2 linked regions of the Thalassoroseus pseudoceratinae genome follow. The protein of the gene in region 1 binds, or shares a complex with, the protein of each later gene. Links are inferred from orthologs where the notes say so. Each region holds a gene or a part of one and is shown in the gene's direction. Other genes may lie near its edges.

What was found.
Region 2: the proteins of G6R38_RS05360 (region 1) and smc are in contact, whole or in part, in a crystal structure (PDB 3ZGX), measured with the Bacillus subtilis proteins. The link is inferred for Thalassoroseus pseudoceratinae from one-to-one orthologs.

Annotation. Positions count from the first base shown.
Region 1 is NZ_JAALXT010000001.1:1,430,835-1,438,379, reverse strand. The notes cover bases 3,261-6,128. They hold G6R38_RS05360 (segregation and condensation protein A), read left to right. Parts: upstream 3,261-4,204; coding sequence 4,205-5,053; downstream 5,054-6,128. Other genes in these bases: G6R38_RS05350 (RraA family protein), read left to right, coding at 5,669-6,128; G6R38_RS05355 (hypothetical protein), read left to right, coding at 5,146-5,694; G6R38_RS05365 (carboxypeptidase-like regulatory domain-containing protein), read left to right, coding at 3,576-4,031; G6R38_RS05370 (DUF1559 domain-containing protein), read left to right, coding at 3,261-3,339. Also shown: G6R38_RS05380 (GTP-binding protein), read right to left, coding at 1-793; G6R38_RS05375 (SMP-30/gluconolactonase/LRE family protein), read right to left, coding at 876-2,114; more of G6R38_RS05370, read left to right, coding at 2,353-3,260; more of G6R38_RS05350, read left to right, coding at 6,129-6,403; G6R38_RS05345 (DUF1501 domain-containing protein), read left to right, coding at 6,521-7,545. UniProt on the Bacillus subtilis protein: Participates in chromosomal partition during cell division. May act via the formation of a condensin-like complex containing Smc and ScpB that pull DNA away from mid-cell into both cell halves.
Region 2 is NZ_JAALXT010000001.1:1,122,767-1,131,795, reverse strand. The notes cover bases 2,490-6,841. They hold smc (chromosome segregation protein SMC), read left to right. Parts: upstream 2,490-2,822; coding sequence 2,823-6,641; downstream 6,642-6,841. Other genes in these bases: G6R38_RS04185 (carboxypeptidase-like regulatory domain-containing protein), read right to left, coding at 6,681-6,841; G6R38_RS04195 (flagellar basal body P-ring protein FlgI), read left to right, coding at 2,490-2,695. Also shown: G6R38_RS04200 (class I SAM-dependent methyltransferase), read left to right, coding at 1-505; more of G6R38_RS04195, read left to right, coding at 806-2,489; more of G6R38_RS04185, read right to left, coding at 6,842-7,160; G6R38_RS04180 (DUF1559 domain-containing protein), read left to right, coding at 7,475-8,503; asnB (asparagine synthase (glutamine-hydrolyzing)), read right to left, coding at 8,599-9,029. UniProt on the Bacillus subtilis protein: Required for chromosome condensation and partitioning.

The DNA of each region.
Region 1 (7,545 bases):
GATCTCGTAGAGCTTGGACCGCATCGGTTAGGAATTGGTCGAGCGAGAACGCCTCGTCTTTGGAAATCTTTAGGCTGCTGTTCAGCCAACCGAGTTCCGCTTCGCCTTCGGCGTAAACATCGTAATCGAGTTCCAAGACTCGTCGCACACCCTGCCCTGGTTGATCAAGGTGTTGGACGAGTTCATCGAATCCGTCGCCGTTGCGGGCGGAGATTCGCAGAATGGGTACGTCCGGTTGTTCTGTTTTGAGCAGTGATTCGAGGTGGTCAACGTCCTCCGGCGAGAGTTCATCAACGCGATTGATGAGCAGTAAGTCTGCTTCCTCCAATTGTTTACGGAAGATGTATTCCGCTTTGGGGGAGAAGCCTCGTTTGCCGTCGCCTTCCAGAATCCGTCGTCCGTGATTGGGTTTGAGGATGACGGCGTACGGTGCGACTTCGAATTTGTGCTCGAACAGTTTCTGCAACGGCAATACGACCGTGGCGACCAAATCCGTGCAGCTGCCGACCGGTTCCGCCAGGATGACATCGGGGTGTTTGGTTTCTTCGAGTCGACCTACGGTGTCGGTGAGTTCGTTGAAATTGCAGCAAAAACACGCGCCGGCGACCTCGCCGACATCGTAGCCCTGTGATCGCAGCATGTGCGTGTCGACCAAGTCGGCGGCTTGGTCATTCGTCACAATTCCCACGTTCAAGCCCTGCTCTCGGTAGAGTCTTGCGAGTCGGGAAATCGTGGTTGTTTTCCCGGCTCCCAGGAAACCACCGAGCATAATGTAGCGAATTTTCTTGGCCATATTCTTGACTCTCAGAAATTCTGAAGAATGTGATATTGTCGTGTGGAAATGAACCGCCGACATTGCGGCGGTTCAACTTTTCTTAGGTAATGTGAGCACCTTGTGTTTCGACGTACACCGCGTACACTGATGTGCTTGCCGTCATGAATAACCGATTCCGCTTCGCTCCGCCGAAACACACGTTCGAACAGATTTCCGGCAACCGAATCTGACCGATGCGTTGTCCGTCTTCTGCGGCGAAGACGTGCACGCCATCATAACCATCACCAACCCAACCCGCACTGGACCAAACGTTGCCATCGACATCGCAGCGAATGCCGTCGGCTTGACCAGCTTTGATGTTGGGGAGTCGGCGCTCAGCAAGAATCTTGTTAGCTTCCTCGCGGCTGCCGGCCGATCGCAATCTCTCCGAGAACTCACGCGATTCTTCGGGGGTCATTTGGCGGCGTACTGTTCCCATCTGTAAGTCCATCGAGGCAAACACGCGGCCGTTTGCCAATTTCTTGCCATCCACGACATCCCACACCTTGATTTCCTTTTTCGCTTCCGGGTAGTGCGAGGAACCGGTGTCGGCAACGTAGAGTTTCTTGTAATCCGGCGAGAAACACAGCCCGTTTGGTTTGAAGATTTCGTCGGTCACCTGCTCGACTTTCATCGTCTTGGCGTCGATGCGGTAGACGGCTTCCTTCTGATTCGGTTGGACGGAACCGGTGTCGGCTTTGTGGCCTTCGTAGTTCATCAGACTGCCATAACCGGGGTCGGTGAACCAGATGGCTCCGTCTTCGGGATGCACGACGGCATCGTTGGGGGCGTTGAATTCCTTGCCGTTGTAGGAGTCGGCGAGGACCGTCACGGAACCGTCATACTCATACCGCACGACCCGTCGGTTGCCGTGTTCGCAGGAAATCTGTCGGCCTTGGAAATCGAATGTGTTCCCATTGCTGTTGCCGGAAGGATAGCGGAAGCGTTCGCTCACATGTCCGTCTTCGGCCATCCAGCGGAGTTGGCGATTGTTGGGGATGTCGCTCCACACCAGATATTTTCCCACGCCATTCCAAGCCGGACCTTCGGCCCAGAGCAAATCGGGACTATGGTAAATCCGTTGAATCGGCGTGTTGCCGAGGGCGTATTTTTTGAACCGATCGTCCAGCGTCACAATATCGGGATCAGGATACCGCACCGGAGGGGCATCCGGGCCGTAATCACGTCCGAGAGCTGACTTCGCAGCCAAAATTCCGGCAGTCGTCGCGGCTAGAAAACTACGGCGATTAACGGACGAATCCTGCGTTTTTGTCGTCGGAGTTCCTGAAGTTTGATCCATGAGCGGCTCCGTGGCTTGGTCGAGTCATGATGTTGAAATAGTCAGATCAAGAAATCAGCATACCGCCGAACTGTCTTCACGTCGAACGAGTTGGTCGTGTCATGCAGGTTACGAAACTTTTGATAAGAATTTGATGAAAAAAGCGAATAGTCTGAGTGTTTGCGGTGTTGGATTCGTCACCTATGATACAGCAGACCATGTGATTTTTTAGTCAGTATCTTTTTCCAAGGACATGAGAATGAAAAGGGACCGTCGCTCGGGCTTCACGTTGATCGAATTGCTGGTCGTGATTGCGATTATTGCAATTCTGATCGCATTGTTGCTGCCCGCCGTTCAGCAGGCACGGGAAGCAGCGAGAAGAACGCAATGCAAGAACAACCTCAAGCAATTTGGGTTGGCGTTGCACAATTATCACGACGTTCACAAATCCTTTCCGCCGCGGCAAGGTGGACCGATCACCTCGGGAAACACGAGTGGCACCTCACTCCCGCCGCGTCATAGTGGATTTGTGATGTTGCTGCCGTACATCGAACAAAATGCGATGGCGGAGCAAATTCAAGCCAACCCGCAATACGTTTGGAATACCGCGTTTCAACCGTATACCACCCAAGTGGATGCGTGGCTGTGCCCTTCGGATTCCTTGGCCGGGAGCCCGTTTGGTGAAGTCAACTATTCGTTCAACATGGGGGACAATTACAACTTGGCAGGCAGCAATGTGCGTGGAGTCTTCGGTGAGCAATCCGCAGTGAAAATGCGGGATATCACCGATGGAACCAGCAACACGATTGCGATGTCCGAGTTCGTCAAACCCAAAGGCGACAATCGGCTCGGCATGCACATTTCGTCCAACACGACGAATCCGACCGGCTGCTTGGCACAATTTGTGGGTGGGCAGTATGTCAGTGGAGCCCCAGTGATTGCGGCCGATCGTTGTTCGGGCTACCGTTGGCCCGATGGCCGATCCGGGTATGTCGGGCTGACGACGATTCTCCCCCCGAACGGACCGACTTGCAGTTCGCAGTCAGGTGGTGGGTTGTATACCGCTAGCAGTCTTCACCCTGGCGGGGTTCAGGTCTTGCTGTGTGATGCATCCGTCCGGTTTGTGAGTGAAAACATCAACACCGGCGATCTCACGCAAACCGCTGTCACCGGCGGCGTGAGCCCGTATGGTGTGTGGGGAGCATTGGGATCCAAGGGCGGAAGCGAAGTCATCAGCGAGTTCTAAACCGGATGACCGTATTCTGTGTCTGCGAAAGACGTAGAACAGAACCCGCTCTGAACCAGTCGAACAGCGACTGTGTTCGAGTGTCCTGCAATTCTTGCGGAAATTTATGGACTCCGGTTGCAATCGTCGCCGCCGGAGTCTCTTCAATTAACGACCGTCGATCCGGGCCTCCCTAATGTTTGGGGATGAGCGTCCGACACGGTGTGAATCAAACAACTCTGAGGAAATCGATGTTTATGCGTTCGAGGATTCTTGCTCTTTTCTGCATGTTGCCCATTGTGATTGCTGTGGGATGTGGGGGCGCAACGGAAGATCAATGGACCAAAGATCGACCCAAAGTCGTCCCCGTTTCCGGGACGGTCACATATAACGGTGATCCGGTCGAGGGAGCCGATGTGGTTTTCCGTTCGTCGGCCAAAGGTGGTCCCGCGTATGCAAAAACCGATGCCGAGGGTCGGTTTGAACTCACCACTTACGAGCCAGGCGACGGAGCGGTTCCCGGGTCTCACCAGGTGCGGATTTCCAAGATCGTCGTTCACCAACCGGAGATCAAAGATCCCGAAGGCGTGATTCCGCCGACGACCGAGGAAAATCAGCTACCGGCGAAATACAACGACTTTGATCAGTCGAAACTCACCGCGAGCGTGGCGGAAGATGGTGAGAACGATTTCAAGTTTGAACTCACGGATTGAGCGGAAGCTCGCGGATTGGGGCCGATCTCGGAGAAGCTGGGTTGACCGCATCGACTTTGCGAATTATTCAAGTCGTGACGGTACTGGTGACGATAACGATTCTAGATCGATGCGCAGACAGCGTTTGATTGCGTATCGACGGAATCCAACAACTCCTCCCCCGATCGGCTTCGATGACTACTGCGTTGTACCGAGTCGAATTAGACATTTTCAGCGGTCCGCTCGACCTATTGCTTTACCTGGTCGAGCGGAGCGAGCTGGATATCCGCGAATTGCCGATCGCGAAGATTACCTCCCAGTTTGCCGAGTTTCTCGAAGTTCTCGAATGGATCGATCTTGATCTTGTCGGCGACTTCATCGTGATGGCGAGCACGCTGGTTGAGATTAAGAGTCGCGAGGTGCTGCCTCGTCCTGAGGAATCGCAAGACGACACCGAAGATCGCGATCCACGAAGTGAACTGATCCAGCAATTGTTGGAATACAAGAAGTTCAAGGAAGCGGCGACGGCACTCGAAGAACAAGCGGCGATCTGGCAGGAACGTTTCCCACGTTTGACCGACGACCGTCCGCGTGGCGGCAAGGACCCGTCGGCCGATTACATTCGTGATGTGGAATTGTGGGACTTGGTGAGTGCTCTCGGGCGAATCGTCAAGACGAAGACGGAAGAACCGTCGCATGCGAACATCCGCTACGACGACACCCCAATTTCCGTCCACATGGACCGCATCCGCGATCGCGTGATGAAGTCGGGGCGTGTGAAATTCAGCGATTTCTTCCAAGGCGAAAACGAACGTAGCCGAATTGTCGGTGTGTTTCTGGCGATTCTAGAGCTGATCCGTCACTACAGCTTCCGAGCCGAGCAGCCCGCCGATTACGGCGAAATCACCGTCTTGCCACCGTTGGAAGAATCGGAACAAGAACCAGCACCGCAACCCCAGCCTGAACAGGCAGAACCCTCGACCGAGCAAACAGAAGCTCCGGACGACTCCGAGGAAGAGCCGCCGCTACAACAGGCGGCTTGATTGAGTCGACCAACTCGAAATTCGCCAGCGTTCGTTTTACGATCTGGGAACACGTTGGGTTCACTCTCTTGATTGAATGCCGGAGGGCAGCGATGTTCTCGCCCGAATTCCGTCGATTCCTACGCAGTGGCGACGCCTTTCAAATCCACCTGCTGTTTGGTGGGCTTACGGTGGTCCTAGTGGTGGGGCTATTGACTGACGATCGACAACCGGATCTTGGTTGGGGGTTGCTGTTCGCAGTCGTGGCTTGGCCGATTGTCCTGGGATTGGCCTGGTTGGGCCAGAAGTCCGATGAAAAATTCGTGGCCGATCACATTGCTGAATCGATCTCGGCACCGCGACAACTGCTTCAAAAACGCTGCCGTTGGCGGTTGATCTCTCTCGGTTTCTTGTTGGTCGTTGGATTGGCGTGTGTGTTCGCCGGTCATCACGGTTGGGAGTTCGAATCACTGCCCGCGTATTGGTTGGGATACCTGTTGCTGCTCATCGCGGGTTTGGGTGCCGTCGGTGTGAATGTTTGGTATGGTGGTCCGCTCGATCCGAGGTTTGATCCGTCGTTGACGGACGAAGACCTCGTTGCCGATCCAGAATTCACCACCGAAGCAGGACTCCACGATGACCACTCCCGGCCTGACCAATGACCAACTTGCCGCTCTCGCCAAGTACGATACACCGACCGTTTGCAATGTCATTGAGTTATGGGACGTTCGCCCTCGCAACACGGGGTACATGAACCACTCCATCAAGGCGAGTTTCCCCAAGATGCCGCCGATGGTGGGATATGCGTTGACATCGCAGTTTCGGTCGATGGCTCCACCACGCGGGGGCGACGTTTATGCGAGTCTCGATCAACAAGTGGCCCGGTTCGACGAACTTCCCGGTCCGCCAGTCGTCGTGTTTCAGGATCTCGATGAACCCACGACCTCCGCGACATTCGGCGAGGTGATGTGTACGACCTACCAGGCCTTTGGAGCAAAAGGACTGATCACCTCCGGCACGGGTCGGGATTTGGACCAAGTCGAAGCTCTCGGCTTCCCAGTGTTCACGAACGGCGAAACCTGCTCACACGGGTACTGTCATATTTTAGATATCAACGTGCCGATCAGTGTGGGCGGGATCATCGTCTATCCTGGCGACCTGCTTCACGGCGACTTGAACGGTGTTTCCACGATTCCCCCCGAAATCGCCTCCGAGATTCCGGACGCTTGCAAAGAGTTGATGGCCGCTGAGGATATCGTGCTGGATTACTGTAAAGCGGGGAATGTTACTCCAAGTGGGCTTGCGGAAGCTCGCAAAGAATGTGCCGCTGTGATTGCGAAACTCACCCAGCGTCTTCGTGGGGAATCATGAATCGAGAATCGTGTGAGATTCGGACGTGACAACGAATGTTGATTTGTTAAACTGTCGATAAGAGTATTTGTTGACGCGCCTCCCCCCATCGATCTCGCCCGATTGAGAGTACGGAATATGACTCACTCACCGCATGCTGCAAGTCACGCCCAACAAGTTGCCCGTTCTCCGTTTGCGCCCGCCGCACGGGATTTGATTCGCGTGGGTGGTTCGCGACGTTGGTTCTTGCAGACCGGTTTAGCCGGAATGGCGGGGTTGTCGCTTCCGAGTGTGCTTCGCCAAGCCGCAGCCAGTCCGACAGGAACGCCGAAGAAATCTGTGATTCTCTTCTGGCTGTCCGGCGGACCGAGTCAAATTGACATGTGGGACCCAAAGCCGGATGCTCCCGTCGAAATCCGAAGTCCGTTTGGTGACATTGCAACGAAGATTCCGGGCGTGCGATTCTCGGAGCACATGCCGTTGCAAGCATCGATTGCAGATCGCCTGTCGGTGATTCGCTCTGTGGACACGACGGCCAGTAATCACACGCCAATCACGATGCAAGCCGGAAATCCCCTGGCACGTCGCACGAACGATGGCAAAGACGGGGCCGGATATCCTTCGATGGGATCCATTGCGGCGAAGTTTCGCGGCTCGAACAATCCCAACATGCCGGCGTTTGTCGGGCTCGCGGATAGCTGGGCCGCCGATGTGTACGGTGCAGGCATGATGGGCTCAGATTTTGAACCCGTGAAGGGAATGGAACTCGCGGGTAAGTTCGCCATGCCGAAAGGCGTTTCTGTCGATCGTTTGCAAGATCGGGCGGGTTTGCGTCGGCAGTTTGATCGTCTCCAGAAGGATTTGGATCAAAGCAACACGTTGGCTCAAAGTGATCGTTTCACACAGCAAGCGGTTGACATGGTTCTCTCCGGCAAGGTTCAAGAAGCGTTCAGTCTGGACGATGAATCAGCGGAGTTGAAAGAACGATACGGGCAAACGAGCGTTGGACAAAAGGCGTTGTTGGCTCGGCGTTTGGTGGAAAACGGTGTGTCCTTCGTGCTGGTTAGCGGTGCCTGGGGGTACTTCGATCACCACGGCGACAACGTGCGTTGGGGCGGAATCGAGAAGGGATTGAAACCGCTGCTGCCGCGAGTCGATCGTGC
Region 2 (9,029 bases), 310 kb from region 1 along the record:
GATTGCCTCTGGACACTTTCGCGAAGCGGAAATGTCGGCAGCGATTCGGCGGCGACGTTTCGGTCGAGTCGTGGCACTCGATGCCGATCCCCAAAGCCTGAACGAAGTCGAAACGCGGTACGGACGCTACGGTGTCGAAACCATCGCCGAGCCTCTGATGAGTCTCCTCAAAGGGACGGTCGATGCCGGTCGGTTCGACCTTATTTACTCATTGGGGTTGTTTGACTATCTCAACGAGAAGATCGGTCGACGGTTAGTAACCAAAGCCTTTGAGATGTTGCGACCAGGTGGGCGGTTGATTGTCGCGAACTTCCTGCCCGGCATTCATGATATCGGCTATATGGAAGCCATCATGGATTGGAAGCTGATCTATCGCACACGGCAAGAAATGATCGGCATGACATTGGATATTCCCGAGGAAGAAATTCAATCCGTCGCATTAGAATCCGAGGAAAACAACAACATTATCTTTATGACGATTCGCAGGAAAAACGAAATCAAGTAGCAGTCAAAAAACTGCGGTTGACCGATTGCGAGAGGGTTTCTATTCTCCCGCCCTCTCTCTTCTCCAGTACATCTCGATTCGATCTCATCGGATGCGAACCCCAATTCGTGTAGCCGGTGGTGACGTTCTGTCACGACTAGCTAAACATGCGGATCCGGGCCAGCGGTCTCGACACGAAAGGACTCGTGTTCCATGCGCCATTGTTCTAGTCGGTTGCCACGTTCAACCAGGGGTTTCGTGTGGATCACGCTTGTGCTTCTAGCGGCTGGATGCGGAGGTGATCCGTTACGTGGACCGTCGATGTCGACCGCGTTGAAAACGGTCAACCCATTTGATGATGGTCTATTCGCCCGCTCGCAGAGCCCTGACGAAGATCTCACACTCGAAACCACAATCGAAACTCCGATGGTGGGTGACTACACCACGATCGAAGGATTGCATTTCATTACCTTGGAAGGTGTGGGTCTGGTTGTCGGTCTGGATGGCAATGGCGGTGACCCGGCTCCATCACACTATCGTGAGGCGCTCCTCGACGAGATGCGGCGTCGCGATATCAAGAACCCGAACCAGTTGCTTGCATCGCCCGATACGGCATTGGTTGTGGTCCGGGCCTATCTTCCACCGTTGGTTGCCAAGGGCGATCGGTTCGACGTGGAAGTTCGGGTTCCCGGTAAGGACGACACGAAAAGCCTGAATGGTGGTTGGCTATACGAAACGTACCTCAGCGAACATGCGGTCGTTCCCGGTGAAGGTGTGATGACTGGTCGCGAGTTCGCGATTGCATCGGGACCGATTCTGGTGTCCGCCAGCGAAGGCGATCGTGAGGAGTTAGCCGGTGTCCTCAAACGCGGTCGGGTTCTCGGTGGGGGCGTTTCCAAAACGGAACGTCACCTCACGATGTACCTGCGAAACGATTTCGCCAGCTTCCGGAACTCGGTCCGTATCGCGGACCGAATTGGAAAACGCTTCTACCGCTACAACCGAGCCGGTATTCGCGAACCGCTGGCGGAAGCCAAGACTCATCAACGAATCGAACTCAAACTGCAACCGCGTTACAAAGAGAATTATCCACGATTTCTCCAAGCCATTCGGCACATTGCTTTCCGTGAAACCGATGTCGCCAAGCACGTTCGGGTGGAGAAACTTGCTGACAAGTTGAACAACCCACCGACTGCGGAGAAGGCGGCGTTGGAGTTGGAAGCCGTCGGGCGGGATTCGATTCCGATTCTCCGAGACGCTTTGGAAAATCCGGACTTGGAAGTGCGATTCCATGCAGCGATGGCGATCACGTATCTGGGTGAGCCAGACGGGATCGATGCTCTTGTCGAGGCCGCTCGGGACGAACCCGCATTTCGTGTGTACGCTTTGGCGGGACTGGCAGCAACGGAAGACGCAACCGCCCACGTCGGTCTCCGAAGTTTGCTAAGCAGCGACAGTGCGGAAACCCGTTACGGGGCGTTTCGGGCATTGTCCGTGTTGGATAAACGGGACCCGTTCATCGAAGGCGAACCGTTGCCCAGTATCGAGGATGCACAATTCATGTTGCATGCCTTGGATACAGAGGGCGAACCAATGGTTCACCTGACCAACCGCAAAATTGCGGAGGTTGTGATCTTCGGAGCTGGGCAGAAGTTTGAAACTCCGATGGCATTGCGAGCCGGGCGACACATCCTCGTGACCGGGTCGCCGGGAAGCTCCACTGTCAAAATCAGCCGATTCCAAGTGGGACGGACCGATCAAAAACGGGAAGTTCCGAATCGTGTTGTGGACGTCGTCCGTGCCGTCACGGAAATGGGAGCCACCTATCCAGACGTCGCCCAATTGCTCACGCAGGCGGATATTCAGCACAACTTGGTTGGTCGTCTGGAAGTCGATGCGCTGCCGAAATCGGGTCGAATCTACTACCGGGATGCCGAGAAAACATCCTCTTCGCGAGTTGGTGGAAGCGGTTTGCTACCGAACCTGTTTGAAGCTGGCGAAGAAAAATCATCCCGCGAACGAAAATCCCGAGATGACGACGAAGAAGAAGAATTGCCCTTCGATGAGAAAGATGGGCAAGCTAGCGTGACTGATAAATCTCCGATCGACGACGAAGAAGGCGAGAATCTCGAAAACGCTCTTCTCCAAGATGAAAGAAAATGGTACGACCCACGTCGACTGTTGGGCAAACCCCAACTCAACACGGACTGATCAGGAGTTAAGGATCGGGAGTCGGGATACGAACGGCAGAGGTACTCTGCATCGCCTATCCTGATTCCCGCGACTTGATCCCTGTCACCTGACTTGCGATCACTTGAACAGGTCTTGAACTCAGACCATGCTGAAATCCCTTGAACTCTTCGGCTTCAAAAGTTTTGCCGAGAAGACGCGGTTCGACTTCTCGCCCGGCATTACCGCCGTGGTGGGACCGAACGGTAGTGGCAAGAGTAACGTTGTCGATGGCATCAAGTGGATTCTTGGGGATCAAAGCGCGAAGAGTCTTCGCGGCAAAGAGATGACGGACGTCATCTTCAACGGCTCCAGTGGCCGCAAAGGAAGTAACTTTGCCGAAGCCACGCTGACGTTCGACAACACATCCGGCTTTCTGCCAATTGATGCCCGTGAAGTGGCAATCGGTCGACGGTTGTGGCGGAACGGCGATGCGGAATACCTGATTAATCGACAAACGGCTCGGTTAAAGGATATCCGCAGTCTGCTGATGGGGACCGGTGCCGGGTCCGCGGCGTATAACATCATCGAACAAGGCCGCGTCGATCAAATTCTGCAAGCCAACGCAGCGAATCGGCGGGTCATCTTTGAAGAAGCCGCCGGAATCAGCAAGTTCAAGGCACGCAAGGCGGATGCCCTGCGGAAGCTGGAACGTGTCGATCAAAACTTGCTGCGTTTGCGGGACATTGTCGAGGAAGTCGAAAACCGCCTCAATTCTCTACGCACACAAGCCGGACGTGCGGCCAAGTATCGGGACACGTCCGCCGAGTTGAAGAAACTTTGGCTCGGTCTGGCTGCGGATGATTATCGCTATCAATCCGAAGAACTGACCCACCTCGAAACGGAACTGTCCGAGTGCGGACGCCGATTGGATGAGGTCAACAGCCGTCATCAGGAATTGGAATCCCAGCTTTCCGCGCTCGACGTTGATATCGCCGAAGTGGAAGACCGATTACGTGTGGAGGAGCAAGCCAGCTCGGCTCAACGCGAAACACTGGCCGGTCACGAGACAACCATTGGGCACCAATCTTCGCGGTTGGAGGAGTTGGAAACCGAACTCGACCGATTGCGGCATCAACGCACGTTTTTGGCGTCGCGGGCGGCGGAGGTGATCGGCGAGATTGACCACGTTCATTCGCAACTCATGCAATTCGAACAAGAACACGCCGAACGCAAAGGCCGTCTCGAGCAGTGTCTCGCGGAAATCGCGGAGTTGAATCACAAGATTCAGAGCGAACGCGACACGGTTGAGGAATATCGGGAACAACTCCTGGAACAGATGAAGGAAGCGTCGGTTGCCGCCAGTCGCGCGGACGGGTTCCGTCAGCAACTGAAAGCCATGAGCGAGTCGAAAGTCGGCGTGTTGGCACGTCGGTCACGAGTCGCGGAAGCCGTCAACGCGTGCGAGGACGAATGCCGCGGTCGCCGCGATGAATTGGAGACATCCGGGGAACGGGTGGTGCGACTCGGGGACCGAGTCCACGAACTCCATGCCGAACGTCGTAAACTTCTCGAAGATCGGCATTCGTATCAGCAGAGTCTATCTGACCTTCGCGAACAACGAAGCGGTTGGCAAGCTCGCAAGAATGTGCTCGACGATCTCGAACGACGGCAGAACGGTTTGGGTGTCGGCGTGAAGGAACTTCTGCGTCGCGCGGCCACTCTCGATCAACCGCCTTGGAACACGATTCATGGCAGCGTTGCAGAGCTGCTAGAGGTTGAGTTGGAGCACGCTGCGATTCTCGAAGCCGCTCTTGGGCCACGTTCACAATACTTGGTTGTGGATAATCTCGATTCACTGGTCGACTATTTGACGAGCGGTGTTTGCGACATCACCGGCCGCGTGGGGTTTGTAGATCTCTCGGCTTTGACGCCGGAATCTTTGGTCGAAGTCGCTGAAGACGAAACGGGGCAAACCGTCGCCGCCGCCACACGGGATCTGTCTGGCGAACCCGGTGTGTGTTATCGGGCCGATTCTCTGGTCAGTGAGTCACCACGGATCGCGGACCTGCCATTACGGTTGCTGGCGGATACCTGGGTCGTCGAAACTGTTCAAGTCGCCCGGCAGTTGGCGAACGGTGCGGGGCATGGTTGCCGGTTCGTCACGCTGCAAGGCGAGTTACTCGACGCCGATCGCAATTTGGTCGTCGGTACATTGCAAATCGAGACGGCACTTATTCCCCGCAAAAGTGAACTGCAACGACTGAAATACGATCTGCAAGAAGTCAGTGAACTCATTGAGCAGCGGGAAAACGAACTGTCTGGGATGGCTCACACGCTGACGAGCTACGACGATGAACTGGACGACATCGACCACACACTTCAAGAGGCTGCGGACGAACACAATCAATGCAAGGCCGTCTATCACGCGGAGACTCAAGAGCTCGCTCGCTTGTTGCGTGATCTCAACGCGTTGGATGAAGAAGTTCACAAAATCACACTCGACGAAGAACGAGTCACCGCGGAACTGCAGCAAGCCGAAGCGGCTCACGCGGCTGCGGAAGAACAACTCGAAGGTTTGCAAAACAACATCAGCCAGTTGGAATTCGACTTGGCTCGTTCGGAGCACCGTCTGCAAACCTTGGAGAAAACCAAGACCGAGGAACGGCTCAGCACGGTCAAGCACGAGGAACGGCTTGCCGGAATGCAGCAGGCGTACAAGCGGTTGGAGGAGGATCGCACCACGCGACTGCAACAGCGGGACGAAGTCGAACGACGTTACGCGGCGGCGATGGCGAAGCGACAAGATATCACATTGCATGTGCTGAACACGTCCGCCCAGCTCGCTGAGTTGGCTTTGGAACAAGAATCCGTTGGTACGCGTGTCCGACAACTCATGGCTGAAAAATCCGATTTACGCGGACGCCGGAGCGTCTTTTTGAAGGAAGAAACCACGCTCCGCAGCGAACGCCGAGATCTGAACGACCAACAGCACCTGCAAGAGATGTCGGCCCGTGATATTCGTCAACGGCTCGAATCCATGGCCGAGCGAATCCGCGAAGAATACCAGTTGGAGCTTCACGAAATTGTTGCGTCCGATGCCTCGGCGTATCACGATTACCTCAACGAAAATCATCCCGGTTGGCAGCAAGCGGGTGACGATTCCGTCGATACAGATGAGTCCATTGATGAATCTGTGGAGTTGGAATCCGGTGAGGAGTTCGACGAACCGGAAGAAGCTCCCCCGGTTGCCGAAGAACCGATTCCCGAGTTCGAAGAACTCCGCGACGGTTTCGAGCAGCAAGTCGACAAGTTGCGACGGCGGCTCAAAAGTATGGGCAACGTCGACACCGAAAGTCTGGGCGACCTCGAAGAAATGGAGGCCCGCTTCGCTCATATGAGCACGCAACTCGCGGACCTCACCGAAGCCAAAGCCGCCCTCGAAGAAATCGTGCGGAAAATCAACACCGAAAGTAAACGGCTATTCGTCGAAACGTTCGAGTTGGTTCGCGGACACTTCCAACACCTATTCCGGAAAGCGTTCGGTGGGGGTGACGGCGATATCGTCCTCGAAGACCCCAACGATGTGCTCGAATGTGGGATCGAATTGATCGCACGTCCGCCGGGTAAGGATCTCAAGAGCATCTCGCTGATGAGTGGTGGCGAGAAAGCCCTGACCGCGTTTGCGCTATTGTTGGCGTTGTTCAAAACGCGACCGAGCCCGTACTGTCTGCTCGACGAAGTGGACGCTCCGCTCGACGAAGCGAACGTCGGGCGATTGGGAGCACTCGTCGAGGAGTTCAAGGGCGAAACGCAGTTCATCATCATCACGCACAAGAAGCCGACGATGACCATTTCCGATGTCATCTATGGCGTGACGATGGAACAATCCGGGGTGTCCAAACGCATGTCCGTTCGCTTCGATGACGTCAGCGACGACGGCGAGTTCAACACAGACGGCGAGGACGACATGGCCCAAGCCGCGTGATATCCAGCTGAGGCCATGTGTTTCAGAGCGAATTTGGAACTACTCGATCGTGAAGGTTAGTTCCTGTTCCTCATCGGTTTCCAGAATTGTCGCTTTGAGCGGTGACTTCGCTGGCTCTGCGTACTGCGGCGGCAACAGGTTCTTGGGCGTCGCAGCGGGTTGGCCAGGGACCGGCGGTTGATAGTCGCTTTCATCTTCTGACGCAGTTCCCGTTTGGGACGGTGCGTCTTTCTTAACGACCGTGACAACATACGCCCCGGGAACCAAGCCGTCGCCCTGTTCAAAGGTCCGTGGCTCTGCTTGCCCTTGATCATCAGTGATCGCAGAACCCGCATGGCCATTCGCTGGATCGGTCGGAATAAAAGCGACCGTAGCCCCCTCGACTGGTTCTCCTCCCTGTGTGACCGTAATCGAAACCGGCGTCGTTTTGGGGCGGCCCGGAACTTCCGGCGATCCACCGCAACCACTGGAAATGGCCAGACACACAGTACTCATCAGCATGAGTTGAAGTTTTAACATTTTCACCTCTTGAATTTTGTGGGATACGAGTTCTAAAATATTTATGAAGATTTCGTATCACTGTTATAGATTTTTCCAATCCATCTTGGCCAGGGTGAGACGGAAAATGCAGTGACCAGTTTGGATTCGATTCCACGACATCCCCTTCCTACACACTTGGATGTCGTCCGGCGAGCACAGACGAAGCCACCAACCTAACGGCTCACACTTGGTTTCCACACAGACCAAACCCTCCGAGCCGGAGTGTACGAGTCCCACCAATAGTCGAGGGAATCACTCCCTCTGTTCCTTCCTTCTTGATTTGGAGAGAGTCTATGTCCACCCGCCCCTTGCGTCGCGGATTCACCTTGATCGAATTGCTGGTGGTCATTGCCATCATCGCCATTCTGATCGCCCTGCTCTTGCCTGCCGTTCAACAGGCCCGTGAAGCTGCTCGCCGAACACAATGCAAGAACAACTTGAAGCAACTCGGCATCGCGTTGCACAACTATCACGATACCCACGGTGGATTCGTCCCTCGGAAATACGGTACGGCAACCAACAGCAACCGCTTGAGCGGTTTCTACGGTTTGTTGCCTTTCATCGAGCAAGACAACTTGTTCAAGCAAATCCAAGCAGGAGACGCTTCCACACCTCCTGGTGGACCAACCGCATGGTCTGGGTGGTCAGTTTGGAACGTGAAGATCGACGGTCTTCTTTGCCCGTCCGACGCGTATCCGGAAGGTGTTCGTCAGACCAACTACGCATTCAGCGTTGGCGATAGCCACATGAACATCCGCGACACCAGCAACCTTCGCGGCATTTTCATGTTTCGGACTTCAACGCGGATGGGTGACATCACCGATGGAACCAGCAATACCATAATGATGAGCGAACGCGTGAAAGCCAACTTCGGAATCGGTGGCAACAATGGTGCACAGCCGATCGAAGGAACCGCGACGAGTGCCACCATCAATCCGCCTGTGAATTGTCTTTCGCTGACTTCCGGGAACACCTTTGTCACGCCCAGCAACGTCAAAGGCCGCTTTGGAACTTCCTTGTGGGACGGTCAACCGGAACGCTGTGCGTTCAACACCGTTTTGCCTCCCAACTCACCTGGGTGCACTGATGATGCCAATGTGAATGCCGACTCGGTCAACGTCTTGCTGCCAGCCAGTAGCCGTCACTCGGGTGGTGTGAATGCGTTGATGTGCGATGCTTCGGTTCGCTTCATCAGCGAGACAATCAACACCGGAAACCTAGGTGTTTCGCAAAGTTCTGCCAGCTTCGGTGGACAAAGTCCCTACGGCGTATGGGGGGCATTGGGAAGCAAGAGCTCCGGTGAAGTCGTGCAAGACTTCTAAGCCAAACACTACGGGGTAACATTCGAAGAATCAGCAAGGGCAGCGTCTTGGTCTTCAAGACGACTGCCCTTTTTTGCGTCCGTGACTTCTGTTGATCAGTGAGCCACACGATTGTCGGTCCAGGTTCCCGCGTTTTCGAGAATGAAGTCGGGGTCTTTGAACTGCTCGCGAAGAATTTGCTCGTAGATCGCCGCTTCGGTTTCGCGACTAATCGGTGTCGGAGAGTTAGCGACCAAACCTAACGCTTGATCGAGCACACCGACCGTACCGGTGCCTTCGTCGAATTGGGCCTTCTCCCGCCAAACCAGTTCTGGGGGCAACAAGTCCTCGCAGGCTTTGCGGAGAATCCACTTTTCAACTGTCTTGCCGGTGGCTTCGTCGGTGACCCGCATTTTGAGGGATGCGGGAATCGACTGGGCGAAGTCGATCAAATCGCGATCCAGAAATGGCGTGCGGGCTTCGAGTCCCTGAGCCATTGTGATGCGATCGACCCGTTGCAAATTGATGTTGTGCATCGACTGCAACG